Regions from separate parts of the Citrobacter sp. VF227 genome, predicted to be linked through region 3. Evidence: predicted binding sites of a transcription regulator. Region 3 holds the regulator's gene; each other region holds the start of a gene.
The links. The regulator PurR, encoded in region 3, represses purine synthesis genes. The targets are predictions, from matches to a motif close to CANGCAAACGTTTGCNTG.
Positions count from the first base shown of each region.

Region 1: a site for PurR is predicted at 2,446-2,463, ahead of carA (glutamine-hydrolyzing carbamoyl-phosphate synthase small subunit). Genes of this name have one in related genera too.
Region 2: a site for PurR is predicted at 3,034-3,051, ahead of ACU8YC_RS11405 (nucleoside-specific channel-forming protein Tsx). Genes of this name have one in related genera too.
Region 4: a site for PurR is predicted at 2,695-2,712, ahead of tusA (sulfurtransferase TusA). Genes of this name have one in related genera too.

Region 1 covers NZ_JBRFVF010000003.1:360,038-364,482, reverse strand. The annotation lists gene carB (carbamoyl-phosphate synthase large subunit) at 1-1,060, opposite strand, end outside; gene carA (glutamine-hydrolyzing carbamoyl-phosphate synthase small subunit) at 1,078-2,226, opposite strand; gene dapB (4-hydroxy-tetrahydrodipicolinate reductase) at 2,682-3,503, opposite strand; gene ACU8YC_RS14110 (LacI family DNA-binding transcriptional regulator) at 3,637-4,445, opposite strand, start outside.
Region 2 covers NZ_JBRFVF010000002.1:820,436-824,880, reverse strand. The annotation lists gene secF (protein translocase subunit SecF) at 1-735, shown strand, start outside; gene ACU8YC_RS11415 (VOC family protein) at 905-1,270, shown strand; gene ACU8YC_RS11410 (helix-turn-helix transcriptional regulator) at 1,294-1,986, shown strand; gene ACU8YC_RS11405 (nucleoside-specific channel-forming protein Tsx) at 2,033-2,896, opposite strand; gene ACU8YC_RS11400 (SadB/YajI family lipoprotein) at 3,195-3,734, opposite strand; gene nrdR (transcriptional regulator NrdR) at 3,889-4,338, shown strand; gene ribD (bifunctional diaminohydroxyphosphoribosylaminopyrimidine deaminase/5-amino-6-(5-phosphoribosylamino)uracil reductase RibD) at 4,342-4,445, shown strand, end outside.
Region 3 covers NZ_JBRFVF010000001.1:242,682-247,126, reverse strand. The annotation lists gene ACU8YC_RS01270 (MFS transporter) at 1-1,074, opposite strand, end outside; gene cydH (cytochrome bd-I accessory subunit CydH) at 1,250-1,339, opposite strand; gene purR (HTH-type transcriptional repressor PurR) at 1,637-2,662, shown strand; gene punR (DNA-binding transcriptional activator PunR) at 2,659-3,591, opposite strand; gene punC (purine nucleoside transporter PunC) at 3,705-4,445, shown strand, end outside.
Region 4 covers NZ_JBRFVF010000005.1:129,714-134,158, forward strand. The annotation lists gene ACU8YC_RS16920 (lysoplasmalogenase) at 1-75, shown strand, start outside; gene zntA (Zn(II)/Cd(II)/Pb(II) translocating P-type ATPase ZntA) at 150-2,348, shown strand; gene tusA (sulfurtransferase TusA) at 2,390-2,635, opposite strand; gene ACU8YC_RS16935 (7-cyano-7-deazaguanine/7-aminomethyl-7-deazaguanine transporter) at 2,804-3,469, shown strand; gene ACU8YC_RS16940 (DcrB family lipoprotein) at 3,542-4,099, shown strand; gene ACU8YC_RS16945 (MFS transporter) at 4,103-4,445, opposite strand, start outside.

The DNA of each region.
Region 1 (4,445 bases), on a different contig from region 3:
AGTCGATGGACGGCTCAAACGAAGCCGGAGTGCGGCCGCCAGTGATGTCGTTCATCAGCTCGTCGAGTGTGTAACCTACCGCCAGCTTGGCAGCGACTTTAGCAATCGGGAAGCCGGTTGCTTTGGATGCCAGCGCTGAGGAGCGGGACACGCGCGGGTTCATCTCAATAACAATCAGACGACCGTTTTTCGGGTTTACCGCAAACTGGACGTTAGAGCCGCCGGTTTCCACGCCGATTTCACGCAGTACCGCCATCGAGGCGTTACGCATGATTTGATATTCTTTGTCGGTTAACGTCTGGGCTGGCGCCACAGTGATGGAGTCACCGGTATGGATGCCCATCGCGTCGAAGTTTTCGATGGAGCAGACGATGATGCAGTTGTCGTTTTTATCACGAACCACTTCCATCTCGTACTCTTTCCAGCCAATCAGCGATTCATCAATCAGCAGTTCGTTGGTTGGGGAAAGGTCCAGACCGCGTTCACAGATTTCTTCGAACTCTTCACGGTTGTAGGCGATACCGCCGCCAGTGCCGCCCATGGTGAAGCTAGGGCGAATAATGCACGGGAAGCCAACGTCAGCGGCAACTGCCAGCGCTTCTTCCATGGTGTGAGCGATGCCTGAACGCGCGGTGTCGAGACCAATCTTCTTCATCGCGATATCGAAGCGACGACGGTCTTCCGCTTTATCAATGGCATCCGCCGTTGCGCCAATCATGGTCACACCGAACTCAGCCAGTACGCCCTGGCGCTCCAACTCCAGCGCGCAGTTCAGCGCTGTCTGGCCGCCCATGGTTGGCAGCACCGCATCCGGGCGCTCTTTCTCAATAATTTTGCGTACCACTTCCCAATGAATCGGCTCGATATAGGTGGCATCGGCCATTTCCGGGTCGGTCATGATGGTTGCCGGGTTAGAGTTCACCAGAATAACGCGGTAACCCTCTTCACGCAGGGCTTTACACGCCTGTGCGCCGGAATAGTCAAACTCACACGCCTGACCGATAACAATCGGACCCGCGCCCAGAATCAGGATACTTTTTATGTCTGTACGTTTTGGCATGGCTCTTTTACTCCTGATTATTTCGCGGACTGACGGTATTGCTCAATTAACTCGATAAAGTGGTCGAACAGCGGTGCGGCATCGTGCGGACCCGGGCTCGCTTCCGGGTGCCCCTGGAAACTGAACGCCGGTTTGTCGGTGCGATGAATCCCTTGCAGGGTGCCGTCGAACAGCGACTTGTGGGTCACGCGCAGGTTAGCCGGCAGCGTGGTTTCATCAACCGCAAAACCGTGGTTCTGCGCGGTAATCATCACCACATTTTTATCAATGTCTTTTACCGGGTGGTTACCGCCGTGATGGCCGAACTTCATCTTGATGGTCTTCGCACCGCTCGCCAGCGCCAGCAACTGATGGCCGAGGCAGATGCCAAATACCGGAATATCGGTTTCGAGGAACTTTTGAATTGCCGTGATCGCGTAATCACACGGTGCCGGGTCACCAGGGCCGTTAGACAGGAAGATACCGTCCGGATTCATCTTCAGAACGTCTTCAGCGGAGGTTTTCGCTGGAACCACCGTCAGGCGGCAGCCGCGGTCCGCTAACATACGCAGAATGTTACGTTTAGCGCCGAAATCGTACGCCACAACGTGGAACGGCAGTTCATCGGTAGATTTGGCTTCCGGCAGGTCACCGGCCAGCGTCCAACTACCTTGCGTCCAGCTATACGGCTCCGCGGTGGTGACTTCTTTCGCAAGGTCCATACCATTGAGGCCCGGGAATGCTTTCGCTTTTTCCAGCGCCAGCGCGGCATCCGGGTTATCGCCCGCAATGATGCAACCGTTTTGTGCGCCTTTTTCACGCAGCAAACGCGTCAACTTACGGGTATCAATATCAGCAATCGCCACAATGTTATGGCGCTTGAGGTAGGAAGAGAGGTCTTCGGTATCGCGGAAGTTGCTGGCAATCAGCGGCAGGTCGCGGATGACCAGGCCTTGCGCATGTACCTGAGAAGATTCAGCATCGGCTTCATTGGTGCCGACATTTCCGATATGAGGATAAGTAAGAGTGACGATTTGGCGGGAATAGGAAGGATCAGTGAGGATTTCTTGATAACCGGTCATTGAAGTATTGAAAACGACTTCCCCAACCGCCGAACCTGTTGCCCCTATGGCCCGACCGTGAAACTGGGTTCCGTCTTCCAGAACCAATAGCGCTGACTTAATCAAAACACCCTCCAGAGAATATTCACTCACTTTATTTGCATATTAATTCATTTACACATCATGAATCAATGCAAATTTGCTTACCTATGGATTTCTGGCAAACGGCGGCATTCTAGAGACAGCCCACGTAAAAGTCTACCCAAAAGGACATTTTTTATTATTATTTTACGCCACTGGGATAAATCACACGATTTAACAGGCAAAAAGATCAGCTAACTTGGGATGGAAAACGCTTGCGGCAGATAAAGAGTGTAAAAACAGGAAGTGCGATAGTAAAAAGTGGACCATTTGGTCAAAATTCACATTCAGATAACAAAACACCACCACAAAAAACTGGTAAAATCGCATTTAAATTAAAAACAACACTCAAACACTAAAAATCAAAGGGCAATAAAATATTGCCCCATGTAATCAATTAATTATGATTACAATAACCACATCACGAAGGGTAGTAAAAGCTATAAATTACGTAAATTAAGCACATCTTTCATATCAAAAAGACCATTTGACTTTGATTTCAGCCAAATTGCCGATCTCACCGCACCGTTAGCAAAGGTCATGCGACTGGACGCCTTGTGCGTAATCTCAATACGCTCGCCAATATCGGCGAACATCGCGGTGTGTTCCCCGACGATATCCCCCGCTCGTACCGTGGCAAAACCGATCGTGCCCGGTACGCGCTCGCCAGTGTAACCCTCACGGGAATAGACTGCGCAGTCTTTCAGATCTTTATCCAGCGCCCCAGCAATCGCCTCGCCCATGGCCAGCGCAGTGCCTGACGGCGCATCCACCTTGTGGCGGTGGTGCGCTTCGATAATCTCAATATCGGTGTAATCACCCATCACTTTCGCCGCCTTCTCCAGTAGCTTCAGCATGACATTCACACCCACGCTAAAGTTCGCGGCGAAAACAATAGCAATCTCCTGCGCGGCATCGCGAATAGCCTGTTTACCTATGTCATCAAAGCCGGTGGTGCCAATCACCATCCCTTTACCGTGCTGGCGGCAAAACGCCAGATGCGCCAGCGTGCCTTCCGGGCGGGTAAAATCGATGAAAACATCGAAATCATCTTTCACCGCTTCAAGGCTACTTTGTACGGTTACGCCCGTTTTCCCGGCTCCCGCCAACTCTCCTGCATCGCTTCCTAATAAGGAAGAACCGTCACGCTCCAGCGCCGCGCCGAGCTGTACGCCATCCATGCCGAGAGTGGCCTGAATCAACTGACGCCCCATGCGTCCTCCGGCTCCCGCGATGGCAACGCGGATTTGTGCATCATGCATAGCTATTCTCTTTTGTTAATTTTACGTAAATCGTTTTCAGATTAACCAGCGCATCGCTGCGCCGCCAGCCCAAAACGTCGATAATTAGAATTTAATGATAAACAGGCAGAGATATCAGTAAAAGGCATGACGATCAGCAAAAACCACATGATTCTCTGACTACCAGCGCAGGTGGCAGAATAATGCGTTTCGGTGGTTCGTCATTTCCCTGAATGCGGCTATAAAGCAGCTCTCCAGCCTTGCGACCAATCTCTTTTGCGGCCACTGAGACGGTAGTAAGCGCTGGTTGCACCAGCGCCGCTTCGGTGATGTCATCGAATCCCACCAGCGCAAAATCGCGCCCCGGTTCACGCCCCATTTTACGTAATGCCTGCATGACCCCAAGCGCTACGATGTCCTGATAACAAACGGCGGCGGTAATTTGCGGGAAACGCAGAAAAAGAGACTCCGCCGCTTTTGCGCCGTCAATTTGGCTGGCCTGCGTGGCGACTATCCATTCCGGATTCGGTGATATCCCCTGCTCCAGCAACGTGCTGGTGAAGCCACCGATACGCTGTGCCCGGCTACCTGAACTTGGGCTCCCCCCAATAAACGCAATATTCTTATGCCCCATTCTGACTAAATGAGTAGTGGCCATTTGCGTACCAAGAAAGTTATCCGTTCCCACAAAATCAAAATCAGGATCGCTGAGGGGGCGGACCACCATGATGGCAGGAATATTGCGCCTTTTCAGTGCTTCAAAAAAGGATGTCGGTGTTTCGCGCGCCGCGCAGAGCACCATCCCGCAGGCATTATTGCGCATTAATGAGTCGACAAATTTTTGCTGCCGTTCTCCTGACTCTTCGCTGTTTGCCAGAAACAGCAGCAGGTCATGCCGCTCCATCTCATGGCTTAGCCCTGCTGTCATCTCACCATAAAAAGGGTTAGTAATGTCGTGTAACA
Region 2 (4,445 bases), on a different contig from region 3:
TTTGTTGACCCGCTGCTGCAGAACTTCGGCAGCAGCCACGACATTATGGTGCGTATGCCGCCAACCGAAGGCGCAGACGGCGGTCAGGTGCTGGGTAGCAAAGTGTTGAGTGTGATTAACGAATCCACCAACCAAAACGCGGCGGTGAAGCGAATTGAATTCGTGGGGCCGAGTGTGGGTGCAGACCTGGCGCAAACGGGGGCGATGGCGTTGATGGCGGCGCTGATCTCCATCCTGGTGTACGTCGGTTTCCGCTTTGAGTGGCGACTGGCGGCAGGGGTGGTTATTGCTCTGGCGCACGACGTGATTATCACGCTGGGGATCCTGTCGTTGTTCCATATCGAGATTGACCTGACTATCGTCGCCTCGCTGATGTCGGTAATCGGTTACTCGCTGAACGATAGTATCGTTGTATCTGACCGTATTCGTGAAAACTTCCGCAAAATTCGTCGCGGTACGCCTTACGAAATCTTTAACGTGTCATTGACTCAGACGCTGCACCGTACGTTGATTACGTCCGGTACGACGTTGATGGTTATTCTGATGCTGTTCCTGTTCGGTGGTCCGGTACTGGAAGGCTTCTCGTTGACGATGCTGATCGGTGTTTCCATCGGTACTGCATCTTCTATCTACGTGGCATCGGCGCTGGCGCTGAAGCTGGGTATGAAGCGTGAGCACATGCTGCAGCAGAAGGTTGAGAAAGAAGGGGCGGATCAACCGTCGATTCTGCCTTAACCCATCAAGAGTGGAAATACTGGAATCCCGATCGTAAGGTCGGGATTTTTTTTGCCTGTGATTTAGCGGCAGACCATTATTGGTTTCGGTCGCCACACTACTGACAGTATGCTGTCAGTAGCACTGTCTTATAGTCCTTCTGACACTACTCACACAGGCAGGAGGAAGTATGAACAACGTCATTAACTGGTTTGAAATCCCCGTGGCAGAAATGGATCGCGCCATTGCATTTTATGAGCCCGTGATGCAGGTTTCTTTGCGTCGGGAAAATATGGACTGCGCCGAGCTGGCTGTATTCCCGCATCAGGATCCTGCTCCCGGCGGAGCGCTGGCTAAATTTGACGGCATTACGCCTTCAGCGCAGGGCGCTATTATTTACCTGCATACGGACGATTTGGCTGCAACGCTTGAGCGTGTCGCCACCGCTGGCGGCCACTGCGTGTTTGGCCCGCTCGAACTGGGGCAAGACATTGGCACGATTGCGCTGTTTACTGACAGCGAAGGCAATCGCGTTGGTTTACATCAACCCGCGTAATTTTTTCAGCACTGAGGATTAATATGTCCAGACGCGCCGACCGCTTGTTTCAGATTGTACAAATCCTGCGTGGCAGGCGAGTGACAACGGCGGCGCTGCTGGCAGAACGTCTGGAGGTATCTGAACGGACGATTTATCGCGATATCCGCGATCTCTCTTTATCCGGCGTGCCCATTGAAGGTGAAGTGGGCAGTGGATACCGCCTAATGGCAGGATTTGATTTGCCGCCGTTAATGTTAACGCAACACGAATCAGAAGCGTTGATGGTGGCTATTCGGCTGCTGAAAACATGGGGTGGGGATTCACTCTCACAGGCGCTGGAGTCTGCGCAGGAAAAAGTGCTGGCGATATTGCCGTCAGAGAGTCGGCGCAGGGCCGAGCAAACACGGATTTTCGCACCTGATTTTGGTAATCAGCCGCATTCACGCAGTGCGTTCGATCTCATTCATCGCGCGGTTTCGGCGCAGCAGACACTAGCGCTGCATTATCGCGATGAGGTCGGGAATCTTTCCTGGCGCGATGTTCAGCCGCTGGGACTATTTTTCTGGGGTGAGCACTGGCTGCTCGTTGCATGGTGTGAAAAACGTGACGATTATCGCTGCTTTCGCGTTGATCGATGTCTGAAGATCACGCCACTCGACAGGTACTTTCGCGAATCAGCGGATCGCTCGCTAAGTGACTTTTTACGTAAAGTACGCTGTGAAGACCAGCCATAAAAAAGCCAGCGGTTAAGCTGGCTTGTCTGCGGACAGATTGGCTGAATTAGAAGTTGTAACCTACAACCAGGTAACCACCCCAACCGGTAGATTTCGCGCTGAAATCGCCTTCGCCCCAGTTCAGAGTGTCGCCACCTTTCCACTGACCGCCGTTATGGAAGTAACGCGCCACTACGGAGTAGTGCCAGTGATCGTAGTTCAGCGCCAGAACGTGGCTGGAAGCGATAGAGTTGCTGGTGCGGTTCGGATCGTCACCCAAATCTGAGCCCCAGTCGAAGTTGGTGAAGCCGATGTAAGTTAACTGACCGCCCCATACCTGAGTGATCGGCACAAAGTATTTCACTTTGAAACGGTAGCCATCCCACTCGTTTTCGTTGGATGCGCCATAGTTCTGCCACTGGTATTTAGCATACACGTTCAGAGACAGACCCATCGGCAGACCGGTATCGATATCGGTACCCAGACCCATATACCAGGTGCTCTGGCGACTGGCTTTGTTATCACCCATATCGTAGATGTAGTTGTTGGCGAAATACCATTCTTTGAACGGACCAAAGCTCAGGTCAGCGCCGGTCAGTTTGTCGATAGAGAAACGCGGTTCGATTTCCATAAACAGCGGAGAACCGTCAGACCAGATGCCTTTATCGTTGCCGTTACCCCAGTCGAAGGTTTTAGGAATATCGATGTAGCCATAGAAGTCAAACCAGTCTTTTTTGGCAAACGCTTCATATTCCAGATACACGTCGTTGTTCAGTTTCGGGGAGAAACGGGTGTGGTAGCTACCCACCACGTTGACGCTCTGGTGCCACCAGTCGGACAGATATTGCGGTTTGTCATTTTCTGCTGCGTTGGCAGTAAAAGACGAGGAGAGCGCCAGCACTGCACCGGCTGCAAGTAATGTTTTTTTCATATGTATGCCACTGTTTGAAATCCCTTTCGGGAGTGAAAAATGCGCAATTTGCGTTTCTAAATATTTCGTAATTCTTCGGTGCCTATTATAAAAATCATTGTTCACAAAAATATGTCTTGTTTCACAGTTCTATCATTTACGTAATCGATTGCGTTCACGTTTGCGTACTTTAGGCGGCGAATTGTACTGGCTCTCATCAATGTTGCCAAGTTTTACCAGAAATATCGGTTATGTCAGAGGAGTAACAAAATAGACGGGAGTGATGTTGCGGAACGCACAAAACGTTCCGCAAAAAAGTTTATTGACTAACAGGTTGAACGTCGTGGATGCGAACAAAACCTAACTGTTCGCGAGTGAGACCATTTATCTGCAGCGGAATGTCGACGTCGCTGGGGGCAAGAATACTTGCCGGGGCGTTGACCAATTGGTTGTGAACGTTCACTTCCTGATAGTTGTCCGTGGTACCCTGAATTTGCCCGTATTCGACGGTGGCGCTAAAGGCGGGTAAAGGCGTGTTGGATTCACCCTGAATCCGCAGCGTCAGGCGCGTTCCGTCGGCGTTCGGCGCAATATTTATCAGCGACATGCGTAACGTGCCTATCTGGCTGTCCAGTCGGGCAGGGGTTTTGGAACCTGGCAGCAGATAGACGCCGCTGGTCGATTTTGCGTTCAACATATTTTGCTGGGTAATTTTTACCGTTTCCTGATTGAGCTGCGTCATCTCTTTATTCAACGTGCTAACGCTTTGATGCATCTGGCGTACTTCACTTTGCTGCGCGCAGGCACTAAGGCTAAAGAGACTTCCCACCAGGAGAATTCTTAGGTAACGTCTTGTCATTGTGATCACTTCCTTTATTGTCGCGATAGCATAATGGTAGTGCGCACTGAGCGCGAAGGCATCGATCCTTTGTCTCAAAAGCGCTGCGCCTTTGTTGTCACGCCAGTTCAGGGTAAAATAGATTTCTGTTAACCACTGAGGTACAGGACGCCGTATGCATTGCCCATTCTGTTTCGCCGTAGACACTAAGGTAATTGACTCTCGTCTTGTCGGCGAGGGCTCCTCAGTACGCCGCCGTCGGCAGTGTCTGGTCTGTAACGAACGTTTCACCACTTTTGAAGTGGCTGAACTTGTCATGCCGCGCGTTGTGAAAAGCAACGATGTGCGTGAACCTTTTAATGAAGATAAGCTGCGCAGCGGCATGCTCAGAGCGCTTGAGAAACGCCCGGTCAGTTCTGATGACGTCGAAATGGCGTTGAACCATATCAAATCACAACTGCGTGCCACTGGCGAGCGTGAGGTGCCGAGCAAGATGATTGGCAATCTGGTGATGGAGCAGTTGAAAAAACTCGATAAAGTCGCCTATATCCGCTTTGCCTCGGTGTACCGTAGTTTCGAAGATATCAAAGAATTTGGCGAAGAGATTGCTCGCCTACAGGACTAAGCCATGCAGGATGAATTGTACATGGCGCGCGCGCTGAAGCTTGCTGCGCGCGGACGTTTTACCACTCACCCCAATCCCAACGTGGGCTGCGTGATTGTTAAAGATGG
Region 3 (4,445 bases):
CACAAAACTGTAACCCAGTCCACCGGATATCACCGCCCCACCGGCTGCGGCCCCCAGTGCATTCCCCAGGTTAAATGCGCCAATATTGACTGACGATGATAAACCCGGCGCTTCGCTGGCAACACGCATCACTCGCATCTGCAACGGTGGAACCACTGCAAATGTCGCCGCACCCCAGACCACCATACTGACCGCCGCGCCAGGCTCATTACGCGCAAGGAAAGGAATGGCCAGCATAATAACCATTAACAGCAGTAAAAAGCCTTTCAACGTACCATTGACTGAACGGTCAGCCAGCTTGCCGCCAAAATAGTTACCGATTGAGAAGCCCACGCCAATCAGCACCAGCATACCGGTCACAAATGCTGGTGTGGCATGAGTGATAGTGTGCAGCACCGGTGAGATGTAGGTATAAAGCGTGAACATCGCCCCTGCTCCCAGAACGGTCGTCAGCAGAGCCGACAGCACCTGAGGACGCATAAGTACCGCCAGTTCGCTGCGGACATCCGGACGCTCTCCCGCCCCGCCTTTGGGTAATGAGAAGAACAGACTGACCATGGCGATAACGCCGAGCCCTGCCGTTGCCATGAACGACATGCGCCAGCCGATGCTTTCACCAAGCCAGGTCGCCGCCGGAACGCCGCCAATATTGGCAATGGTTAACCCCATAAACATGGTTGCCACGGCACTGGCCTGTTTATGTTTGGGCACCACACTTGCAGCAACCACAGAGCCAAGGCCGAAAAATGCCCCGTGATTAAGACTGGTCAAAATGCGTGATAACATCAGCGTGGAGTAATCCGGTGAAATCGCCGAGAGGACATTACCCAACGTGAAAATCGCCATCAGGAAAATCAACGCATTACGTCGCGCACGATGAGACAATAATAATGTCATCAGCGGAGCCCCCACCATCACGCCAACCGCATACGCGCTGATTAACATGCCGGCGGCCGGAATCGAAACATCCACTCCTTTGGCTATGACGGGCAATAATCCCATTGGCGAAAATTCGGTGGTGCCAATGCCAAACGCTCCGATCGCCAGCGCCAGTAAAGGATAATTGAGTTTCATATTGCGACTCCGTAACGTCGAGCCGTGGCGCGACATAAAATAAGAGTCAAAAGCATGACATTGATCGCAAAATTAATAAAGTTAACAAAATTGCAAAAGACTTTTGCTTATTCGCAAACAATAGAAGAGATAGACGAGCGGAAAGAGTGAGGGAGAGCTAACTCCCTCGAGGAAATTAATGCAGCGCTGCGGTCAGGCCACCCGCGACGATCAAACCCAGAACAATAATGGTAGTCACTAACGAAAATTTCAGATCGGTGCTCATCAAGTTTTCTCCTTTTTATTCCCACACAAAAAGTGATATTGCGCATTTTTACACACTTGAAAGCAAAAATCTCTCACGATTTATATTGATAACTGCTTTTAACTCTTCCCCTTTTCGTTAAGATCAGACAAAATTCCACGCTTACTTGATTAGCGTACCGGCCATTGACCCCTTCCTGACGTTCCGTGTCGTTTTCCCGGCGTGCCGCAACCCTTACGTTGCGCTAAGGGTGTGTGAAGGCAAACGTTTACCTGGAGTATTCTCAGGAGCTTAGGATATGGTCTGGAGTGAGATGTAATGGCAACAATTAAAGATGTAGCGAAGCGAGCAAACGTTTCCACTACAACCGTATCACACGTGATTAACAAGACGCGCTTTGTCGCGGAAGAAACGCGTAATGCTGTCTGGGCGGCAATCAAAGAGCTGCACTATTCTCCGAGCGCAGTTGCGCGCAGCCTGAAGGTGAATCACACCAAGTCTATTGGCTTGCTGGCCACCAGCAGTGAAGCGGCCTATTTCGCTGAAATTATCGAAGCCGTTGAGAAAAACTGTTTCCAGAAAGGCTATACCCTGATTCTGGGTAACGCATGGAACAGCCTTGAAAAACAGCAGGCTTATCTGTCGATGATGGCGCAAAAGCGCGTTGATGGTCTGCTGGTGATGTGCTCTGAGTATCCGGAGTCGCTGCTTTCGATGCTCGAAGAATACCGCCATATCCCGATGGTCGTCATGGACTGGGGCGAGGCCAAAGCCGACTTTACCGATACCGTCATTGATAATGCCTTCGAAGGTGGTTACATGGCGGGTCGGTATCTGGTCGAACGCGGTCATCGTGAGATTGGCGTGATCCCAGGCCCAATGGAACGTAACACCGGAGCCGGGCGTCTGGCTGGCTTTATGAAAGCGATGGAAGAAGCGCTGATAAAAGTACCGGACAACTGGATTGTCCAGGGGGATTTTGAGCCTGAATCCGGCTATCGCGCCATGCAGCAAATTCTGTCACAGCCGCATCGTCCGACCGCCGTCTTCTGTGGTGGCGATATCATGGCGATGGGTGCGCTGTGCGCCGCTGATGAGATGGGACTGCGGGTACCGCAGGATATCTCGCTTATCGGCTACGACAACGTGCGCAACGCCCGTTTCTTCACGCCGGCTCTGACGACCATTCACCAGCCTAAAGATTCGCTCGGTGAAACGGCCTTCAATATGCTGTTAGACCGTATCGTGAATAAACGCGAAGAGTCGCAATCTATCGAGGTGCATCCGCGTCTGGTAGAGCGTCGCTCCGTTGCCGACGGCCCGTTCCGCGATTACCGTCGTTAAGACCGTTGTGCGGGAGCCTCATCTGGCTCCCGCAGCCACTCTTTGTTCAGCGTTTCGCTATCCCCTAAATAGTCCAACAGCCAGCTCAATGCAGGTGACGTATCGTTCTGTTGCCATGTCAGACAGCATGCGGCATCAGGAAATGGATTTTCCAGCTGTAGCGCGACCCACTTGCCGCTATCGATCCACGGTTTGGCAAAATGCGTCGGTACCATGCCAACACACAACCCTGCGGATAAGCAGGTAGCGGAAGATTCCCAGTCAGGCACCACGACACGTTTTTGGTTATCCAGCAGCCAGGTAATGCGTTTTGGCAGCGTACGGGAAGTATCTTCACGCACCAGCGACGGCCAGTTGCGCAACGTGTCGTCGCTAAGCGGCCCAGGCATTGACGCCAACGGATGATGGCTGGCCACCACGCAACTCCAGCTCAGCATTCCCATGTCGCGAAAGGTATAGCGTCCCCCCACCGGAATCGCCTGCGTGGCGCCAATTGCCAGCTCAACGCGACCATCGGACAGCGCATCCCAGACGCCGTTAAACACTTCCTGAAAAACCAACAGTTCCACATCATCAAAATGACGATAGAAATCCACGATCATCTGTCGGGTGCGATCCGGGCGAACAATGTTATCTACCGCAATCGCCAGCTGTCCGCGCCAGCCGTTGGCAATTTGCTGACATTGCTGGCGGGTGATCTGCATTTTTTTGATAACAGAGCGGCCTTCTTTGAGAAACCACGCACCGGCAGGCGTCAACTCCACATCCCGATGACGTCGCTCAAAAAGCGGCACCGCCAGCCACTCTTCCAGCTGACGTACGGTGTAGCTTACCGCTGAGGGTACACGGTGCAACTCCTGCGCGGCCGAACTAAAGCTGCCATTACGCGCAACCGCATCAACCACTTCAAGTGAATATTCCGACCACATATTCTGCCTGCAAAAAATTTGAAATCAGTAAGCAAATATTAGCGTTTCACAGCAAGAATTACACTCACTACACTCAGCGGCATTGTTCTACTGCTAAAAAAAGAGAAATGATGATGCAACCTGGGAAAGGGTTTTTAGTCTGGCTGGCGGGTCTTAGCGTGCTCGGCTTTCTGGCAACGGATATGTATCTGCCCGCCTTCGCCGCAATTCAGTCCGATCTGCAAACGCCTGCATCAGCCGTCAGCGCCAGCCTTAGCTTGTTCTTAGCCGGTTTTGCCGTGGCACAGCTTCTGTGGGGGCCACTTTCCGACCACTACGGCCGCAAACCTATTTTGTTGCTGGGTTTATCTATCTTTGCTCTGGGTAGTCTGGGCATGCTGTGGGTTGAAAACGCCACAGGCCTGCTGGCGCTGCGTTTTGTTCAAGCCGTTGGTGTCTGTGCGGCATCGGTAATCTGGCAGGCGCTGGTCACTGATTATTATCCGTCACAAAAAGTAAATCGCATCTTTGCCACCATTATGCCGCTGGTCGGATTATCTCCGGCATTGGCGCCGTTGTTAGGCAGTTGGATCCTTGTACATTTTTCCTGGCAGGCCATTTTCGCCACCCTGTTTGCCATAACCCTAATTCTGATGCTTCCTGCCCTGCGCTTAAAACCAACGGCTAAAGCGCGCGACGACAGCCAGGATAAACTGACATTCGCCACCCTGCTACGCTCGAAAACCTATCGCGGGAACGTACTGATTTATGCCGCCTGTTCCGCGAGCTTCTTCGCATGGCTGACGGGCTCCCCGTTCATCCTCAGCGAAATGGGCTACAGCCCGGCAGTGATTGGCCTGAGCTATGTACCGCAA
Region 4 (4,445 bases), on a different contig from region 3:
CGCGCCGATAACGCCATTGCAGCCGCCTGCTACTTCGCCGGACATTTCCTGATTGTTCGTTCGTTGTATCTTTAAAAAGCTTGACTCTGGAGTCGACTCCAGAGTGTATCCTCCGGTTAATACGAAATGATTATCAACCGGAGGATGCCATGCCGACACCCGCTACCAATGGCAAAAAAGCCCCACAATTCTCTTCTTTCAAGCCAGTCCCTGCGCCACAAAAGGCTGACGATTGCTGCTGCGAGGGAAGTTGCTCTACCCCACCCCCCGTATCCGATACCGTAATAGGTACCCGTTATTCCTGGAAAGTGGCAGGCATGGACTGCGCGGCCTGCGCCCGAAAAGTAGAGAATGCAGCCCGCCAGGTCAGCGGCGTCAACCAGGCCCAGGTGTTGTTTGCCACCGAAAAACTGGTCGTCGACGCCAGTTCCGATATCCGCCAGCAAGTTGAAAACGCAGTGCAAAAAGCAGGCTATACCCTGCGCGATGAAAACGCGACGGAAGCCGCCCCCGAGTCACGTTTTAAAGAAAACTTGCCGCTGATTTCGCTGATTATCATGATGGCGATTAGCTGGGGGCTGGAGCAATTCAATCACCCCTTCGGCCAGATAGCGTTTATCGCTACCACCCTGGTCGGTCTGTGCCCCATTGCCCGTCAGGCTCTGCGTCTGATGAAAACTGGCAGCTACTTTGCCATTGAAACATTAATGAGCGTGGCCGCCATCGGCGCGCTGTTTATCGGCGCGACGGCGGAAGCCGCCATGGTGCTGCTGCTGTTTTTAATTGGCGAGCGCCTGGAAGGATGGGCTGCCAGCCGTGCCCGTAAAGGGGTCAGCGCGCTGATGGCGCTCAAACCGGAAACCGCCACACGTCTGCGTAACGGCGAACGCGAAGAGGTGGCTATTAATACCCTCCGCCCTGGCGATATTATCGAAGTTGCCGCGGGTGGGCGTTTACCAGCTGACGGCAAACTGGTTTCCGGTTTTGCCAGTTTTGATGAAAGCGCCCTGACCGGCGAATCGATCCCGGTTGAACGTGCCACCGGCGAGAAAGTCCCGGCAGGCGCCACCAGCGTGGATCGTCTGGTCACGCTGGAAGTGCTCTCCGAACCGGGCGCCAGCGCCATTGACCGTATTTTGCAGTTGATTGAAGAAGCGGATGAACGTCGCGCCCCCATTGAGCGCTTTATTGACCGTTTCAGCCGGATCTACACCCCAGCCATTATGGCGGTTGCGCTGCTGGTCACCCTTGTACCACCGCTGCTGTTTGCCGCATCCTGGCAGGAGTGGATTTATAAAGGGCTGACGCTGCTGCTGATTGGCTGCCCATGCGCGCTGGTGATTTCAACCCCCGCAGCCATTACCTCTGGTCTTGCCGCCGCGGCGCGTCGTGGCGCGTTAATCAAAGGCGGGGCCGCGCTGGAACAACTGGGTAGAGTTACGCAGGTCGCGTTTGATAAAACCGGCACTCTGACCGTGGGTAAACCGCGCGTCACGGCGATTCACCCGGCGAGCGGTATTGGTGAAGCTGAACTACTGGCGCTGGCGGCGGCAGTAGAACAAGGCGCGACACACCCGCTGGCGCAGGCGATTGTTCGGGAAGCACAAACGCGTGAACTGGTTATACCTGTCGCGAAAGAACAGCGCGCATTAGTCGGCACTGGCATTGAAGCGCTGGTCGATGGCGAGCGCGTGCTGATTTGCGCCGCCGGTAAGCAACCTGCCGATGCTTTTGCCGGGCAGATAAGCGAACTTGAAAGCGCGGGCCAAACGGTGGTGCTGGTGCTACGTAACGAGGCCGTACTCGGCGTGCTGGCCTTACAGGACACGCTACGCGAGGATGCCCGCCACGCCATCAGCGAACTTAATCAGATTGGCGTGAAAGGGGTGATTCTGACCGGTGATAACCCACGTGCAGCGGCCGCCATTGCAGGCGAACTGGGTCTTGAATTCAAAGCGGGGCTATTGCCGGAAGATAAAGTACAGGCCGTTACCCATCTCAACCAACAGTCGCCGCTGGCGATGGTTGGCGACGGCATCAACGACGCTCCGGCGATGAAAGCAGCCACCATCGGTATTGCCATGGGGAGCGGAACCGACGTCGCGCTGGAGACCGCCGATGCCGCCCTGACCCACAACCGCCTGCGTGGTCTGGTGCAAATGATTCAACTGGCACGCGCTACCCACGCCAATATTCGCCAGAACATTGCGATTGCGTTGGGTCTGAAGGGGATTTTCCTCGTCACCACACTGCTCGGGATAACCGGACTGTGGCTGGCTGTACTGGCAGATACGGGGGCGACGGTACTGGTGACCGCTAACGCGCTGCGGTTGTTACGTAAAGGATAGTTTTTTGCCGGATAAGCATTGGCGCCATCCGGCAAACAAAACTACTGACCTTTACGCAGCAGATAGCGGTACGGCAGCGAGTCGGTCTCTTTGGCCACCAGCTCATGTTCCATAAAGGTACAGAAACCGGGAATATCACGGGTTGTCGCCGGATCGTCGGCGACAATCAGCAGTGTTTCACCCGCCTGCATGCCGCGCACGGTTTTGCGCACCATCATAACAGGTTCCGGACAGCGCAGCCCCTGAGCATCAAGAGTATGGTCGGGAGAGGTAAACAGATCGCTCATCGTAGTCTCGTTCATTCAAAAACGGCGTTATTTTACGCTCTGTTGTGACGTAAGCCAATCAGGATAACGATTGCGTGAAAAACAACCATTGCAATGTGTTCTTAAAGCAGTATCATGCGACGGTTTTTTATTGGGTTCCCTCACCCCATCCAACAAAAAGGTCACAATATGACTCCGTTTACACAATCTCAGCGCGTAAAAGCGTTGTTTTGGCTATCGCTATTTCATCTGCTGGTGATCACCTCCAGCAACTATCTGGTGCAGCTACCGATCTCCATTTTTGGTTTCCATACCACATGGGGCGCGTTTAGCTTTCCGTTTATTTTCCTCGCCACTGACCTGACCGTGCGTATTTTTGGCGCGCCGTTGGCACGACGCATCATCTTCGCGGTGATGATCCCCGCGCTGCTGATCTCTTATGTCGTTTCATCACTGTTCTATATGGGATCGTGGCAGGGATTTGGCGCACTGCTGCACTTTAACCTGTTTGTTGCCCGTATCGCCGCCGCCAGCTTTATGGCTTACGCGCTGGGACAAATTCTGGATGTGCATGTCTTTAACCGCCTGCGCCAGAACCGTCGCTGGTGGCTGGCACCAACGGCCTCCACCCTGTTTGGCAACATCAGCGATACGTTAGCCTTCTTCTTTATCGCCTTCTGGCGCAGCCCGGATGCCTTTATGGCCGAACACTGGATGGAAATCGCGCTGGTCGATTACTGTTTCAAGGTGCTGATCAGCATTATTTTCTTCCTGCCGATGTACGGCGTGCTGCTGAATATGCTGCTGAAAAGGCTCGCAGATAAATCCGAAATCTCTGCATTGCAGACGAGTTAAAGGTTCATTTTCCGAGTTGTGATAAGATGGACGAATGAGCCGTTATGGCCGTTTATCGAAAGGAAGAAGTCAATGCGCAATCTGGTTAAATATGTCGGTATTGGCCTGCTGGTTATGGGGCTTGCGGCCTGTGATAATAGCGATACAAAAGCGCCAGCAGAGAAGACTGCCGCAGAAAGTAACGCCACCGGACAACCGGTCAGCCTGCTGGACGGCAAACTCAGTTTTTCTCTGCCAGCGGATATGACCGATCAGAGCGGTAAGCTGGGGACTCAGGCGAACAATATGCACGTCTATTCTGACGCAACCGGCCAGAAAGCGGTGATTGTGATTGTCGGCGACAATACCAACGACGACCTGGCTGTGCTGGCAAAACGCCTGGAAGAGCAGCAACGTAGCCGCGACCCGCAGCTGCAGGTCGTCACCAATAAATCCATTGAGCTGAAAGGCCACACGCTGCAGCAGTTAGACAGCATCATCTCGGCTAAAGGCCAGACCGCTTACTCTTCTGTGGTGTTAGGCAAAGTAGATAACCAACTGCTGACCCTGCAAATCACGCTGCCTGCTGACGATCAGCAAAAAGCGCAGACGACAGCAGAAAACATCATTAACACGCTGGTTATCCAGTAACGGTTAAGACGATGACGCGGCCTCCGGTGACCCCACCTGAGGCCGTTTTTTTAACCGCCAGGTCAGTAATAACGCCACTGCTACCAGCCCTGCCGCCGCCAGATAGATAACTGGCACGCCCGCCCACGTCATTACCAGCCCAGCCAGCGGCCCGGTAACCCCCAGCGATAAATCCATAAACACCGTGTAGGTCGCCAGCGCAGCGCCCTGGTTTTGCTGCGGGACGGCTTTTACCGCCACCACGCCCAACGCCGGGAAAACCAGCGAGAACCCCGCCCCGGCCAGCAGAACACCGATTTTTGCCATCCACGGCATGGAAGCCATCCCGACCAGTAACAGCCCAACA